DNA from 2 places in the Pseudomonas sp. GW823-FHT05G12 genome. Region 1 is predicted to be linked to the other one. Evidence: riboswitches for the same ligand, from Rfam matches in the RefSeq annotation. Region 1 holds a riboswitch; the other holds the start of a gene.
The links. A riboswitch is a leader RNA that binds a small molecule or an ion and turns the genes downstream of it on or off. The one in region 1 is predicted to bind cobalamin.
Positions count from the first base shown of each region.

Region 2: linked by a shared signal. The riboswitch ahead of AC3RCM_RS17720 (TonB-dependent receptor) and the one ahead of cobW (cobalamin biosynthesis protein CobW) in region 1 are both predicted to bind cobalamin.

Region 1 covers NZ_CM179501.1:2,609,320-2,616,655, forward strand. Annotated here, with positions in the region: gene AC3RCM_RS11855 (branched-chain amino acid aminotransferase) at 384-1,403, opposite strand; gene AC3RCM_RS11860 (ATP-binding cassette domain-containing protein) at 1,540-3,117, opposite strand; gene AC3RCM_RS11865 (hypothetical protein) at 3,289-3,651, opposite strand; gene AC3RCM_RS11870 (glyoxalase superfamily protein) at 3,648-4,025, opposite strand; cobalamin riboswitch at 4,126-4,342, shown strand; gene cobW (cobalamin biosynthesis protein CobW) at 4,443-5,510, shown strand; gene cobN (cobaltochelatase subunit CobN) at 5,514-7,336, shown strand, end outside.
Region 2 covers NZ_CM179501.1:3,865,977-3,873,312, forward strand. Annotated here, with positions in the region: gene AC3RCM_RS17695 (TonB-dependent siderophore receptor) at 1-719, shown strand, start outside; gene thpR (RNA 2',3'-cyclic phosphodiesterase) at 727-1,272, opposite strand; gene lpxO (lipid A hydroxylase LpxO) at 1,430-2,329, shown strand; gene AC3RCM_RS17710 (carboxymuconolactone decarboxylase family protein) at 2,449-2,793, shown strand; gene AC3RCM_RS17715 (GNAT family N-acetyltransferase) at 2,872-3,441, shown strand; cobalamin riboswitch at 3,597-3,804, shown strand; gene AC3RCM_RS17720 (TonB-dependent receptor) at 3,914-6,040, shown strand; gene AC3RCM_RS17725 (acetyltransferase domain-containing protein) at 6,149-7,315, shown strand.

The sequences.
Region 1 (7,336 bases):
GTAAACCCGCTCCTACCACGGTGGTGGACACACATCGTGGGTTGGACACAGGCCGTCGCAGGAGCGGGTTCACCCGCGAAAGGGCCGGCCCTGCTGGCCAATTTCCACCCGCCGTTCACCGTTGCCGCCGCCACCATATTCGCGGGTAAACCCGCTCCTACCACGGTGGTGGACACACATCAGGGGTTGAGCGCAGGCCGTCGTGTAAGAGCGGGTTCACCCGCGAAAGGGCCGGCCCTGCTGGCCAATTTCCACCCGCCGTTCACCGTTGCCGACGCCACCGTATTCGCGGGTAAACCCGCACCTCAAGGTGGCTGCGAAAACCCAAGAAAAACGGGGCATGCCATTGCTGGCATGCCCCGTTTTCATACAGCTGATGCGCCTCAGGCGACCTTGACGATCCAGCCTGCCGGTGCCTCTACATCGCCGCTCTGGATACCGGTCAGCTCGTTGTAGAGCTTCTGGGTAACCGGGCCGACCTTTTCCAGGTCGTGGAACACGTGCAGCTTGCCGTTGTACTCGATGCCGCCGATCGGGGTGATCACGGCTGCGGTGCCGCAGGCACCGGCTTCGACGAAGCGGTCCAGCTTGCTGATCTCGACATCGCCTTCGATCACGGTCAGGCCCAGACGCGATTGCGCCAGTTCCATCAGCGAGAGGCGGGTGATGCCTGGCAGTACCGAGGCCGATTTCGGGGTGACGAACTCGTTGTTGGCGGTGATGCCGAAGAAGTTGGCCGAACCGACTTCCTCGATCTTGGTGTGGGTCAGCGGGTCGAGGTAGATGGCGTCGGCGAAGTTGGCCTTCTTCGCTTCAGCGCCCGGCTGCAGGCTGGCAGCGTAGTTGCCACCGACCTTGGCCGCGCCGGTGCCCTGTGGGGCAGCACGGTCGAAGCTGGAAATCTGGAAGTTGTGCGGCTTCATGCCGCCCTTGAAGTACGAACCAACCGGGATGGCGAACACCGAGAAGATGAACTCGGGGGCGGTGCGCACGCCAATGTTGTCGCCGGTGCCGATCACGAACGGGCGCAGGTACAGGGCGCCTTTGCCGTGTGGTGGCACGAACTTTTCGTTGGCCTTGACCACTTGCTTGCACGCTTCGATGAACACATCGGTCGGCACGTGCGGCATCAGCAGGCGTGCGCAGCTGCGCTGCATGCGGGCCGCGTTCTGGTCCGGGCGGAACAGGTTGATCGAGCCGTCCTTGCAACGGTAGGCCTTCAGGCCTTCGAAGCACTGCTGGCCGTAGTGCAGGGCCGTGGAGCCTTCACTGATGTGCAGTACGTTGTCTTCGGTCAGGGTGCCCTTGTCCCACTCGCCATTGCGCCATACGGACAGGTAGCGTTTGTCGGTCTTGATGTAGTCGAAACCCAGCTTGTCCCAATTAATGCTTTCGTTGCTCATGACACCCTCATTGTCTTGCAAGTGCCCGATCGCTCGGGCTGCTGTTATATGCGCACCATGCCACCTTAATACATCCTTGGCGGATCGGGAACGGCCAGTCACGAATTGATAGGCTGCGATGCTTTTTTTTCGGTTTCTACAACAGCAAGTACTCATCCAGCGCCAGGTTTTCCAGCAATACCACATCATGGGACGCCACTATCAGCGCCCCGCGAAACTGCCCAAGCATGCGTTCCAGTGCTGTCAGCGATGGCAGGTCCAGGTGGTTGCCGGGTTCGTCAAGCAGCAACAGGTCGAGCGGCCGTTCACGGTACAGCACGGCGGCCAGCGCCGCCTTCATACGCTCGCCGCCGCTAAGTAGGCCACTGGGCAGTTCGATACGGGCCGCATCCAGGCCCAGTTGCGCCAGGCGGCTGCGCAATTTCCCCTGGGCCAGCGTCGGGTTGGCTTGGCGTAGGTGTTCGAGCACGCTACGGTTGCCTGCCAGTGTGCTGCAGTGCTGGTCGAGCAGGGCGGTCTCACCAATGAGGCGCACATTGTCGGGCGATGCCGGCAATTCCCCATTCAGCAGCCTGAGCAGGGTGGACTTGCCACTGCCATTGGCGCCGATCAGCCCTACGCGTTGGCCCAGGCACAAGCGCAGGTCAAGCGCTTTGCGGGTGCCATGCGGCAAGCAAAGTGCCTGCAAGGCCAACACTTCACGGCCCGGATGACGCTGAGGTGTGGGCGCTTGCAAGGTAATAGCGCTGTCTTGCTCCACCTCGCGGGCGGCGTCACGTACTTTGCCCACTAGCGTTTGCCGAGCTTCGCGATGGTCGCGGCGCTGCTTGCCAGCAGTGGCCTGGCTGCGCTCCTGCTTGCGGTCGACCAGAATCTTGGCCTGGTTGGCGTGCTTGGCTTGGCGCCCGGCTCGGGCTTGATGGCGCTCCAGGTCTTCGCGTTGGCGCTGCAGTTCACGGGCCTGGCGTTGCTGCTGCTGCTTCAGCCGGGCAAGTTGCTGCTGGGCCTGCGCCGTCTGGTTGGCTTTTTGCGCACTATAGAGGCTGTAGTTGCCACCATAGGCCTGCAAGCCCAGGCTGGATAGTTCGACAATGCGTGCCATGTGCGCCAGTAGGCTGCGGTCGTGGCTGATCACCAGCAAGCCACGGTCCCAGGCTTCGATCATGCTCAGCAGCTGGGCTCGGGCGTTGCTGTCCAGGTGATTGCTTGGCTCGTCGAGGATCAGGTAATCGGCATCGCTGAGCCACGCGCCAATCAATGCCACGCGCATGGCTTGGCCACCGCTCAGGGTTCGTGCGGGCTGGCGCCAGTCGAGTTGACCCAGGCCATTGCCCTGAAGCTGTAGCTGCAATTGCTCGCGCATATCCCAGCGCTCGCCAACGGTGTCGAAATCCTGGGGCTTGATGCTGCCTTGCTCGATGCGCTCCAGCGCCGCAATCACCGGCCCCACTTGGGCCAGGTCGGCCAGTGTGGTGCTGCGCTCGATGACTTGCTGGTCCAGCAAATGGACAGGCCCGAGGCGCCGACAATGGCCGCTGCTCGGTTCACGCCGGCCGGCAAGAATCTGCCCTAGCAGGCTTTTGCCCACGCCATTGCGCCCGACCAGGCCGGTGCGGCGTTGGTCGAAGGTTTCGTTGAGGTTGCTAAACAGCGGCCTGCCATCAGGCAAGGCCAAGGAGACGCTGTCCAGCGTCAGAATCGACGTGTTCGTCATGCACAACTCCACAAATGCCGCGACATCTCCGGAACGAACCGGAGGCTGAAGACTGGCCGTCGAAAGGACGGCGGCATCAATGGCGCATTGGACGAACACCTCGTCATTTAGAGAATGCGTAGCCTAACGGACCGTCTGGGGCCGGGTAAAGCACCGGCTGCCGGTTGGGGCTCAGCGCTGCGTCTGCAAGCGCTTGGCCCAGTCTGCGCCGTGGCCGTGCGCGCAGGCTTCTTCACTGTCGAATCGCACATGCCAGGCCGGATGGTCCAGCTGAATGCCGGCTTGCTCCAGCGCCAGAGCGGTAAGTGCCAGCATGCGCGCCTTCGCATCACCGACCACGGCCGCTGCCTTGTCGGCCTCTTGCTCGAATACCCAGGTAATACGCAGGCTGCTCGGAAAGTCCTCCGGGTTGAGGCGATGGGTTAGCCAACAGAAGCCGACAATCTCCGCCTTGGCGGTTTCGCAGGCATCGGTCAGGCACGCGACCAACTCCCGCTCCAGGCGACCCATTTCGCGTTTGCCCAATGCCTTCACGGGTTGGCCTCGTCATCGATCTGCTGGCAAAAGCGCAGGCGGTTGCCGAACGGGTCCCACACCTGCATCTGCAGGCCCCAATCCAGGCGCTCGGCCTCGGGCCGGGCGAAACCGTACTGTTTACCCTGCAATTCACGCTCCAGCGCGTGCAGGTCGTCGAGGCGGGCGAACACGGTCGAGCCAGGGCAGGCATCGCCATGGTGCTCTGAAAGGTGCAGGATCAGGCCATCACGGTGGATCTGCATGTACAACGGCAAGTCCGGGCTGAAGCGGTGCTCCCAGTCCAGGCTGAAACCCAGGAAATCGAGGTAGAACTCCTTGGCCTTGTCGATCGAGAATATGCGCAGTACAGGTATGGCGGGGGCGAAGGGCATGGTGCGTCCTTGACCGTGGATAAGGCGCCACTGTAGCGCACTTGCGCCCAGCGTTGTCGACCGGCCCCGCAGCAATGGTTGACCACCCGCCAGCCACTGCGTAGCCTTGCCACTTCGAGGTTCTTCGGCCTTGCCGAAGCTAAGACGGGAACGCGGTACAAGCCGCGGCTGCCCCCGCAACTGTAAGCACCGACAACGGATCGACACAGCCACTGCGCCAGCGCGCGGGAAGGCGTCATCCCGCCAGCCCGCTGTTCGACTGAACGGGGACATGGAACGGTGCAAGCCAGGAGACCTGCCTCGTCACGTTTTCGACTTTCAACCGGGCGGGGTGATCCGGTGGCGAACAAGCCCGGCCGGCCTGGCCTGCGGCTGTCGTCCTGCATGCCCGCGCCACACTGCCAAGGGCAATGCGACATGAAAACACTGGCCAAGCTCCCCGTCACCATCGTCACCGGCTTCCTCGGATCGGGCAAGACCACCTTGCTGCGCCACATGCTCGACAACGCCCAGGGGCGCCGCATTGCGGTCATCGTCAACGAATTCGGCGAACTGGGCATCGATGGTGAAATCCTCAAGCAGTGCAGCATCGGTTGCACCGAGGAAGAAGCCAGCGGCCGCGTCTACGAGCTGGCCAACGGCTGCCTGTGCTGCACCGTGCAGGAAGAATTCTTCCCGGTGATGCGCGAGCTGGTAGCCCGCCGTGGCGACCTCGACCACATCCTCATCGAAACCAGCGGGCTGGCCCTGCCCAAGCCATTGGTACAAGCGTTCCAGTGGCCGGAAATCCGCAACGCCTGCACCGTCGATGCGGTCATCACCGTGGTCGACAGCCCGGCCGTGGCCGCTGGTACCTTTGCCGCCTACCCGGACCAGGTCGATGCCCAGCGCAAGCTCGACCCTAACCTGGACCATGAATCGCCCCTGCACGAGCTGTTCGCTGACCAACTGGCCAGCGCCGACCTGGTGGTGTTGAACAAGGCCGACCTGATCGACGCCGAAGGCCTGGCCAAGGTGCGTGCCGAGGTGGCCGAAGAACTGCCGCCGGCGGTGAAAGTGATCGAGGCCAGCAGCGGCAAGCTGCCACTGGAGGTGCTGCTGGGCGTGGGTGCCGAGTCCGAGGCGCATATCGATGGCCGCCGAACCCACCACGATTCGCACCACGATGGCGACGATCATGACGATCATGACCACGACGCCTTCGACTCCATCTCCATCGACCTGCCTGAAGCCGACGAAAGCCTGCTGCTCGATGCATTGACCCAGTTGGTGGTGGAGTTCGGTATCCTGCGCGCCAAAGGCTTCGCCGCCATCCCGGGCAAGCCGATGCGCCTGCTGGTACAAGGCGTGGGCACCCGTTTCGACAAGCACTTCGACCGCGCCTGGCGCGCCGACGAGCCGCGCATCACCCGCCTGGTGCTGATCGGCCAGGACCTCGATGCTGCCCAGCTGGAAGCGCGCCTGCGCCAGGCGCTGGGCGCCTGACCCATGCACCTGCTGCGGACCCAGCCCGGTGGTTTCGTACCGGATGACAGCATTGCCGACCTCGGCCAGACACCCGCCGAGCTGGTGATTCTCTGCAGCGGCGATTCACACCTGGCATTGCTCGCCGACACCGCCGAGCAATTGCCCGAAGACTTTCCCAGCCTGCGCCTGGCCAACCCGATGCAGGTGCAGAACCATGCCTCGGTCGACCTGTATGTCGACCAGGTGCTGCGCCACGCCAAGGTCATCCTGGTGTCGCTGCACGGTGGCGTTGGCTACTGGCGCTACGGCGTCGAACAACTGGTCGAGCTGGCCGCCCGTGGCGTCCAGCTGATTCTGGTGCCGGGCGATGACCGCCCGGACCCGGAGCTGACCAGCCTGGGCAACGTCCGCGGTGAGCAGGCCGAGCGGCTTTGGCATTACCTGCGCCAGGGCGGCAAGGCCAACGCCATCAACCTGTTCAACTGCCTGGCCAGCCAATGGCTGGGCCGCGACTATGCCTGGGACGAGCCGCAGCCTTTGCCGCGCACGGCGGTCTATCACCCCGCCAAGGGCAGCGCGACACTCGAGGACTGGTACCCGCACTGGCACCCCGAGCAGCCAGTGGCGCCGCTGCTGTTCTACCGTTCGCACCTGCAAGCGGCCAATACCGCGTTCATCGACGTGTTCTGCCAGCGCCTGCAGGCTGCCGGCCTGAACCCGTTGCCGATCGCCGTGGCCAGCCTCAAGGAAAGCGCCTGCCTGGAACAGGTCGAAGCCTGGCTGGACGAGGTCGGCGCCGAAGTGCTGGTCAATACCACCGGTTTCGCCTTGTCCAGCCCCGAGCGCCCCAACCTGCGCCCGTTTCGCCGCGACATCCCGGTGCTTCAGGCAATCTGCGCGCAGGACAACCAGCCAGGCTGGGAAGCCAGCGAGCAGGGCCTGGGCGCGCGCGACCTGGCCATGCACATTGCATTGCCGGAGCTGGACGGGCGCATCATCACGCGCCCGGTCAGCTTCAAGGACATGGCCTGGCGCAGCGAGCGCAGCCAGTCCGACGTTGTCTGCTACCGCGCCCACCCCGAGCGCATGGACTTTGTCGCCGAGCTGGCCCGCCGCTGGGTCGAGCTGGCCCGCCTGCCCAATGCCCAGAAGCGTGTGGCATTGGTGCTGGCCAACTACCCGACCCGGGATGGCCGCATTGGTAATGGCGTCGGCCTGGACACGCCCGCCGCCGCACTCAACATCCTCAAGGCGCTGCAGGCCGAAGGCTATCCGCTGGCCGAGTTGCCGGGCAGCGGTACGCAACTAATCCACCAGCTGCTCGGTGGGGTGACCAACGACCTCGACCACCTCGACCAGCGCCCCTGTGCCCAGAGCCTGAGCCTAGCCGATTACCAGGTGGCCTTCGAGCGCCTGCCGCAGGCCAACCGCCAGGCAGTGCTGGAACGCTGGGGGCCGCCCGAACAGGATCCGATGTACCGCAGCGGCCGGCTGATGGTTGCCGGCCTGCGCTTTGGCTTGACCTTCGTCGGTATCCAGCCGGCGCGGGGCTACCAGGTGGACCCCAGCGCGGTGTATCACGACCCTGACCTGGTGCCGCCGCACGGCTACCTGGCATTTCACTTCTGGTTGCGTCACGCATTTGCCGCCGATGCGGTGATCCACGTCGGCAAGCATGGCAACCTCGAATGGCTGCCCGGCAAAGGCGTCGGGCTGTCGGCGCAGTGCTGGCCGGACGCGCTGCTGGGTCCGCTGCCGAACGTCTACCCGTTTATCGTCAATGACCCGGGCGAGGGTGCCCAGGCCAAGCGCCGCACCCAGGCGGTGATCATTGACCACCTGAT
Region 2 (7,336 bases), 1.3 Mb from region 1:
GCTTTGTCTATGACCTGACCCGCGAATGGGCCTGGTACGCTAGCTACACCGACGTGTTTGTACCGCAAACCGAACGCGCCGTGGGCAATACGCCGCTCAAACCGGTGATCGGCAGCAACTACGAAACGGGCTTGAAGGGCGAACTCCTCGACGGCCGGGTCAACGCCTCGATCGCACTGTTTCGCTACGACCAGGAAAATCGCGCCGTCACCGACGTAGCCTCGGGCTTCGCCTGCGATGACTGGTACTGCTCCACCGCAGCGGGCAAGGTGCGCAGCCAAGGCGTTGAAGCCGAAATCAGCGGCGAAGTGCTGAGTGGCCTGCAGCTGTTCGCAGGCTACACCTACAACACCACCAAGTTCCTCGATGACCCTGACGAGAAAGGCCGCACCTTCAGCCAGTGGACACCCAAGCACATGCTACGTGCATGGGCCGATTACACCCTGCCACTGGACGGCCAGCGCTGGAGCACCGGCCTGGGCTTCACCACCCAGAGCCACACCCTCGGCTACGAGCGTACCTATACCGTGCCTGGCTATACCGTGTGGAGCGCACGCCTGGCGTACCAGCTAACCCCCGAAGTGAACCTTGCCGTCAACGCCAACAACCTGTTCGACAAGAAGTACTGGGTTGCAGGCTTCAACCAGCTCAATGGCAGCAACAACTATGGCGAGCCACGCAACTTCATGCTGACGGTGAAATACACTCCGCAACTCTGACCCCGGGTCAGCCTGCCAGCGGCCACTGCGCCAAGGGCCGGTAAGCGCCCTTGCGTGACTCGTAAAGCGTGAAGTGGCGCGCGCTGAGGTAGAACTCCGGCGCGCTGCTGGCCTCGGGTGGTTGCCCGCGGTAATCCCTGGACAGGGTCAAGTGTGGCCGATACTCACGGTTGGCCGCCTCCACCCCCAACGGCAGCAGTGCCTGCTGCAAGCCGTACACCAGTTGCAACAGGGCTGGCGGTGTCTGCTGTGGCTCCAGCACCAGCGCGCCGGCCCGCTGCCACACCTGCAAGCGGTCAAGCAGAAGCCGCGGTGCCCTGGCCGGCAGCGCCAGTTGATCGACTGCCGCACAGATCGCAGGCACCTGGGCGGTATCTACATCACCGAGGAACAGCAGCGTGACGTGGAAGTTGGCCGTCGGCACCGGCTTGCCGCTGCGCAGGTTCAGCCCGCGCCGCCACTGGGCCAGGTCACGGCGCTGGGCGTCGCTGACCGGCAAGGCGAAGAACAGCCGCTTGAACGGGCTACCGCTGGGACGTATATCCTGAACCATACAAACTCCCTGACATGAAACGTTTGCGCAAGACGGTAGGTATTACACCAATGTCGCCCCGCAGTTTCATAACAATAAGTACAAACTGCCCCCATGATTGTTTATGCTGGCGGGCTCATGCCATGGCGCATGGCCATTTTTCGACAAGTAAACGTCCATGAAAATTGCACTCGTACTTATCTTCGCCCTCTCGATCGCCTATGTTCACTTGCGCGGTCGGGTTCGCCACAAGCTGACTCGCCAGCTGGGCGACCACTCCAGCTTCCTGGCCCCGATCAACAGCTTCCTGTACCTGTTCTCCAAACACCCGGCCAAGCCCTACCTGCCGGTCGAGGCCTTTCCGGAACTGAAACCGCTGCAGGACCACTGGCAGGAGATCCGTGAGGAAGGCCGCCAGTTGCTGCACGTAGGCGAAATCAAGAAATCCGACAATTACGATGACGTCGGTTTCAACTCGTTCTTCAAGACCGGCTGGAAGCGCTTTTACCTGAAGTGGTATGGCGAAAGCCACCCGTCGGCAATGGCCCTTTGCCCACGCACGACCGAGCTGCTGCAAGGCATCGGCACGGTCAAGGCCGCCATGTTCGCCACCCTGCCTCCGGGAGCCAAGCTGGTGCGCCACCGTGACCCGTATGCCGGTTCGTACCGCTACCACCTGGGCCTGGACACGCCGAATGACGACGGCTGCTACATCGACGTGGACGGCGAGAAATACGCCTGGCGCGATGGTGAGGGGGTGATCTTCGACGAAACCTACATCCACTATGCAGCCAACACCACCGAGCACAACCGCATCATCCTGTTCTGCGACGTCGAACGCCCGCTCAAGTACCGCTGGGCAACCGCGTTCAACCGCTGGTTCAGCCGCAACGTGATGGCCGCTGCCGCTGCGCCCAACGACGCCAGCGACAAGACCGGTGGCATCAACCGCCTGTTCACCCGCATCTACAAGATCCGCGAGCGTGGCAAGGCGCTGAAGAAGCGCAACCGCATGCGCTACTACCTGGAAAAATGGGCAGTGGTCGCGGCGTTGGTGCTGGTGTTCATCTACATCTGAAGGCGCAACGCAGGCCACTGTACGAGTGGCCTGCGTTTACCCACCAAAGTACCGCCTCGCACGTGCCACGTTTCGACTAGCCTGAAAGCTCCACTCGCAACCACCCCAAGGTGAAGACGATGAGCATGATGGACTGGGACGCCTACCGTAAGCAGTTGATGGCCGGCATCGGCGATCTCAAGCAACTCTCACCCGACACCGTAGCCGGCTACATGACCGCCAGCGGTGCAGGCGCCAAGACCAACCACCTGGATGCCAAGACCCGCGAGCTGATTTCCTTGGCCGTGGCTGTGACCACCCGCTGCGACGGCTGTATCGCCGTGCATTCGCAGCAGGCCGTCAAAGCGGGTGCCAGCCGCGAGGAAATTGCCGAGGCCCTCGGCGTGGCCGTGGCCATGAACGCCGGTGCCGCGCTGGTGTACTCCGCCCGTGCAATGGACGCGGTGGGCAAGGCCAACGGTTGAGCACAAACGGCGTCGCCGCCCTTGCGCGACGGCGCCGCGCCACCCAGACTGAGCGGCTCACCCCGCGCAGGAACCCGCATGATCCACATTCGCCCCATGACGCCGGACGATTTCGATCGTTTCTGGCCCACCTTCCAGGCCATTGTCCAAGCCCGTGAAACCTACGCTTTCGACCCGGCCCTGAGCTTCGAACAGGCGCGCCAGCTGTGGCTGGAGCTGCCCTTGCACACGCTGCTGGCCGAAGAAGATGGCGAGCTACTGGGTTCGTATTACCTCAAGCCCAATGCTGCCGGGCCTGGTGCGCATGTGGGCAATTGCGGCTACATGGTCTGCGAACAGGCGCGCGGCCGGGGCGTAGCGCGCTTGATGTGCGAACACTCGCAAAAGCTGGCGCGCCAGGAAGGCTTTCTGGCATTGCAGTTCAACTCGGTGGTAGCTAGCAACGAAGTGGCCGTGGCGCTATGGCACAAGCTGGGCTTTGAAACAGTCGGCCGTTTGCCCAAGGCCTACCGTCATGCCCGCCTGGGGCTGGTGGACTGCCTGGTGATGTACAAGTGGCTGGCGGATGAGCCGGTGGTGGAAAAGCCACCCCTGCTGATCGGGCGCAAGAACATCGAGGCACGGGTATCGCGGCGCCGCGGGCGCTAGCCATCTCAGGCAAGCCTGCCTTCCCGGCAAGCTCATCACGCTGGGGCCTGATGTTCTTGCCAAAGGGGTATCGGCACCCCAAGAACGCACAACCTGTTGTTTTTTCTCAGCATTCACAGCACGCCAACATTTGACGCCCCAGCATTTCAGTGGTCAGATGCGCGCCAGTTTCAGGTGCCCTGCGCCGCCGCGCGCAGGGTGAAACGGGAAACCGGTGCGTCGTGTTGCCCACGACAAGTCCGGTGCTGCCCCCGCAACGGTAAGCGAGCGAACCCTTCGAGATACCACTGTGCTCAAGCATGGGAAGGTGAAGGTTTCATGCCCCTCGCAAGCCCGGAGACCGGCCTGGAGCTTCACTTGGCAACCCGCGGTGGGCGGGCGCAGGCCGGAATCCGTGCGCGCGCCTGCCTGCATGGTTCGCCTTTGCGTGTTTTCCACCGGGATCCATTCATTCCTGCAGCAGTGGAACGACATGTCCCGTATGTTCAAGCTTCACCCCCTGGCGGCCTGCCTGGCCGTCGCCCTGCCGGCGCTGGCTGATGACCGCGACCCGCAACCTCTGGCCCTGCCTTCCACGGCCATCACCGACACCCAGGACAGCCGCGCCATCGACCTGGCCACGCCGACCCAGGCCGGCTCGCGCCTTGGCCTCAGCGCCCTGGAAACACCGGCCAGCACCAGCAGCATCAGCGAACGGCAGATTCAGCAGCGCAACAACATCACGGTGCAGGATGCAGTGACCCGCTCGCCGGGCATCACCTTCGTCGGCTCCCCGGGGGACGGCGGTACTGGCCTGTCTGCCCGCGGCTTTGCCGGCCACAGCTCGGTGATGACCCTGTTCGACGGCGCGCGCCTGTACACCGGTGCCGGCACCCAGACCTTCCCGGTCGACCCGTGGATGGTCGAACGCATCGAAGTGATTCGCGGCCCGGCCTCGGTACTGCATGGCGAAGGCGCCACCGGCGCAGTGATCAACGTGATCCCGAAAAAACCTTTTGCCGGCGAGGTGCGCAACCACCTGCGCCTGGGTTACGGCTCGTGGGACCGACAGCAGCTCGGCCTGGACAGCGGCGGCAGCCTCAGCGAGCGCCTGAGCTACCGCCTGACGCTGAACCAACAGGCCGGCAATGGCTGGGTCGACCGCACCACTTCACGTAGCCTGGCCCTGAGCGCCGCGCTGCGTTTCGATGCCAGTGATGACCTCAGCTTCACGCTGGCCCATGACCGCGGCGATGCACAACCTGCCAACTACTACGGTACCCCGCTGATCGACGGCCACTACCGCAGCAGCCTGCGCAAGAAGAACTACAACGTGCAGAACGACGTGCAGCAGTACGTTGATGAATGGACCCGGCTCACGACCGACTGGGCGCTGAACGACCAGCTCAGCGCCAGCAACCAGCTGTACTACATCAAAAGCCGCCGCCACTGGCGCAACGCCGAGGACTACAGCTGGGACACCGGGCGTGAGCAGCTGCTGCGCGGCAGCTACCTGGAGATCAAGCACAACCAGGAACAGTTCGGTGACCGCCAGACCTTCACCTTCGACCACAGCCTGTTCGGCCTGGCCAGCAAGACCGTACTCGGTGCCGAGTACAACAAGGTGCGATTCAACGTCGACAGCAATTCACCCTACAACGATGTGGGCGGCGACTACATCGACCCGTGGCAGCCACAGCCAGGCTGGTTTCATAGCGCCTCGCCGTTGCGGCCGCAAACGCTCTCGACCACCCATACCTTTGCCCTGTTTGCCGAAAACCGCCTGCAATTGAGCGACCGCCTGTCTTTGGTTACCGGTGTGCGTCGCGACCAGAACCACATCGACCGCGACAACCTGACCAACGACAGCCGCAGCGATCGCAGCCTGCAAGGGGGCAACTGGCGCGTCGGGCTGGTGTACGCACTCAACGACGACCTGTCGTTGTACGGCCAGTACTCGACCAGCGAGGACGGGGTCAACAACCTCATCAGCCTCAGCCCCGCGCAGATGAACTATGACCTGACCGAGGCGAAGCAGACCGAGGCAGGCCTCAAGCAGCGCTTTTGGCAGGGACGTGGCGAATGGACGCTTGCCGCCTACCACATCGTCAAGAAAAAGCTGCTGGTGGACGACCCGATCACGCACGAGAAGCAACAAGCCGGGCAGCAGACCTCCGATGGCCTGGAAGCGACGCTGGAGCTGGCCCTGGCCCATCAGTGGCAGGTATCGGCCAACGCATCGCTGGTACGCGCCAAGTACGACGACTTCGACGAAATGGTCGGCGGCATGCCGCAGGACCGGGCAGGCAACCGGCCGGCCAACGTGCCACGGCGTACCGCCAACCTTTGGTTGAGCAAAGGCTTCGGCCAGCAGGTGGAGGCCGGCATTGGGGCGCGCTATGTGGATGAGCGCTATGCCGATACCGCCAATACCCAGAGCGCCCCCGGGTACACCGTGGTCGATGCCAACATCGCCTGGCAGGTGTTGCCGGATGTGAAGTTGGGGTTGCAGTTGAACAACCTGTTCGATCGCGAGTATGTGCAGTCGGCGTTCAGCGGCCAGCAGTGGTTGATGGGGATGCCGCGGTCGTACTTCGCGACGGTGGATTACAGCTTCTGACCTGAATACCCCTTCACAGCACCGATGCACAAAAACCGCTACCAACCCTTCATCTGCTGGTTATAAGATAACGTTCTATATGAAATTCATTACTATTAGCGTCCACCCATGACAAGCGCCATCGCCACGCCCACTCTGATCACCCAGCGCCTGCAGAGCATCGATGCCCTGCGCGGCCTGGTGATCCTGTTCATGCTCCTGGACCATGTCCGCGAGACTTTCCTCCTGCACCGCCAGGTCGGCGACCCCATGGCCATCGACACCACGGAACCGGCGCTTTTCTTCAGCCGCACCCTCGCCCACCTGTGTGCGCCTGTGTTCGTCCTGCTGACCGGCCTGTCGGCCTGGCTGTATGGCGAGAAGCATCAGGGCCGTGGCGACGTCTCGGCGTTCCTGTTCAAACGGGGGCTGTTCCTGGTGGTGCTGGAGTTCACCCTGGTCAACTTCGCCTGGACCTTCCAGTTGCCCCCCAGCGTGATCTACCTGCAAGTGATCTGGGCCATCGGCGTCAGCATGATCGCCCTGTCGCTGCTGGTGTGGCTGCCGCGCGCCGCACTGCTCGCCCTGGGCGCCAGCATCGTCGCCGGCCACAACCTGCTCGACGGCCTGCACTTTGGCGTGGATTCAGCCCTGCATGTGCCGTGGGCAATCCTGCATGATCGCGGCTGGCTGGCGTTTTCCGAAGACCTGCACCTGCGCACGTCTTACCCGGTGCTGCCGTGGATCGGCGTCATCGCCCTGGGCTACGGCCTTGGCCCCTGGTTCGCCCGCGGCAGCGATGCCGGCCAACGCCAGCAACACCTGCTGGTGGCGGGTTTGCTCGCGCTGCTTGGCTTTGTCCTGCTGCGCATGTTCAACGGTTACGGTGAGGCACCGTGGAGCGGTTACCCAACCTTCATGCAAACCCTGATGAGCTTCTTCAACATCACCAAATACCCACCGTCGCTGCTGTTCCTGACCCTGACCCTGGGCTGCGGCCTGTTGTTGTTGCGCGCGTTCGAACGGGCCGGCCAGGCGCGCTGGATCACTGCCCTGGCGGTGTTCGGTGCGGCACCGATGTTCTTCTATCTGCTGCACCTGTATGTGCTGAAGCTGCTGTACCTGGCCTGCGTGGCGCTGTTCGGGCTCAACCATGGCGACTACTTCGGTTTCGACGGTATTGCAGCGGTGTGGCTGGGCGCGGTGCTGCTGGCGGTTGCGCTGTACCTGCCGGTGCGCGGGTTCGCCCGCCTGAAGCAGCGTCGCCGCGACATCCGTTGGCTGAAGTACTTCTGAAAAGCGTTTTCACCTGGCGGC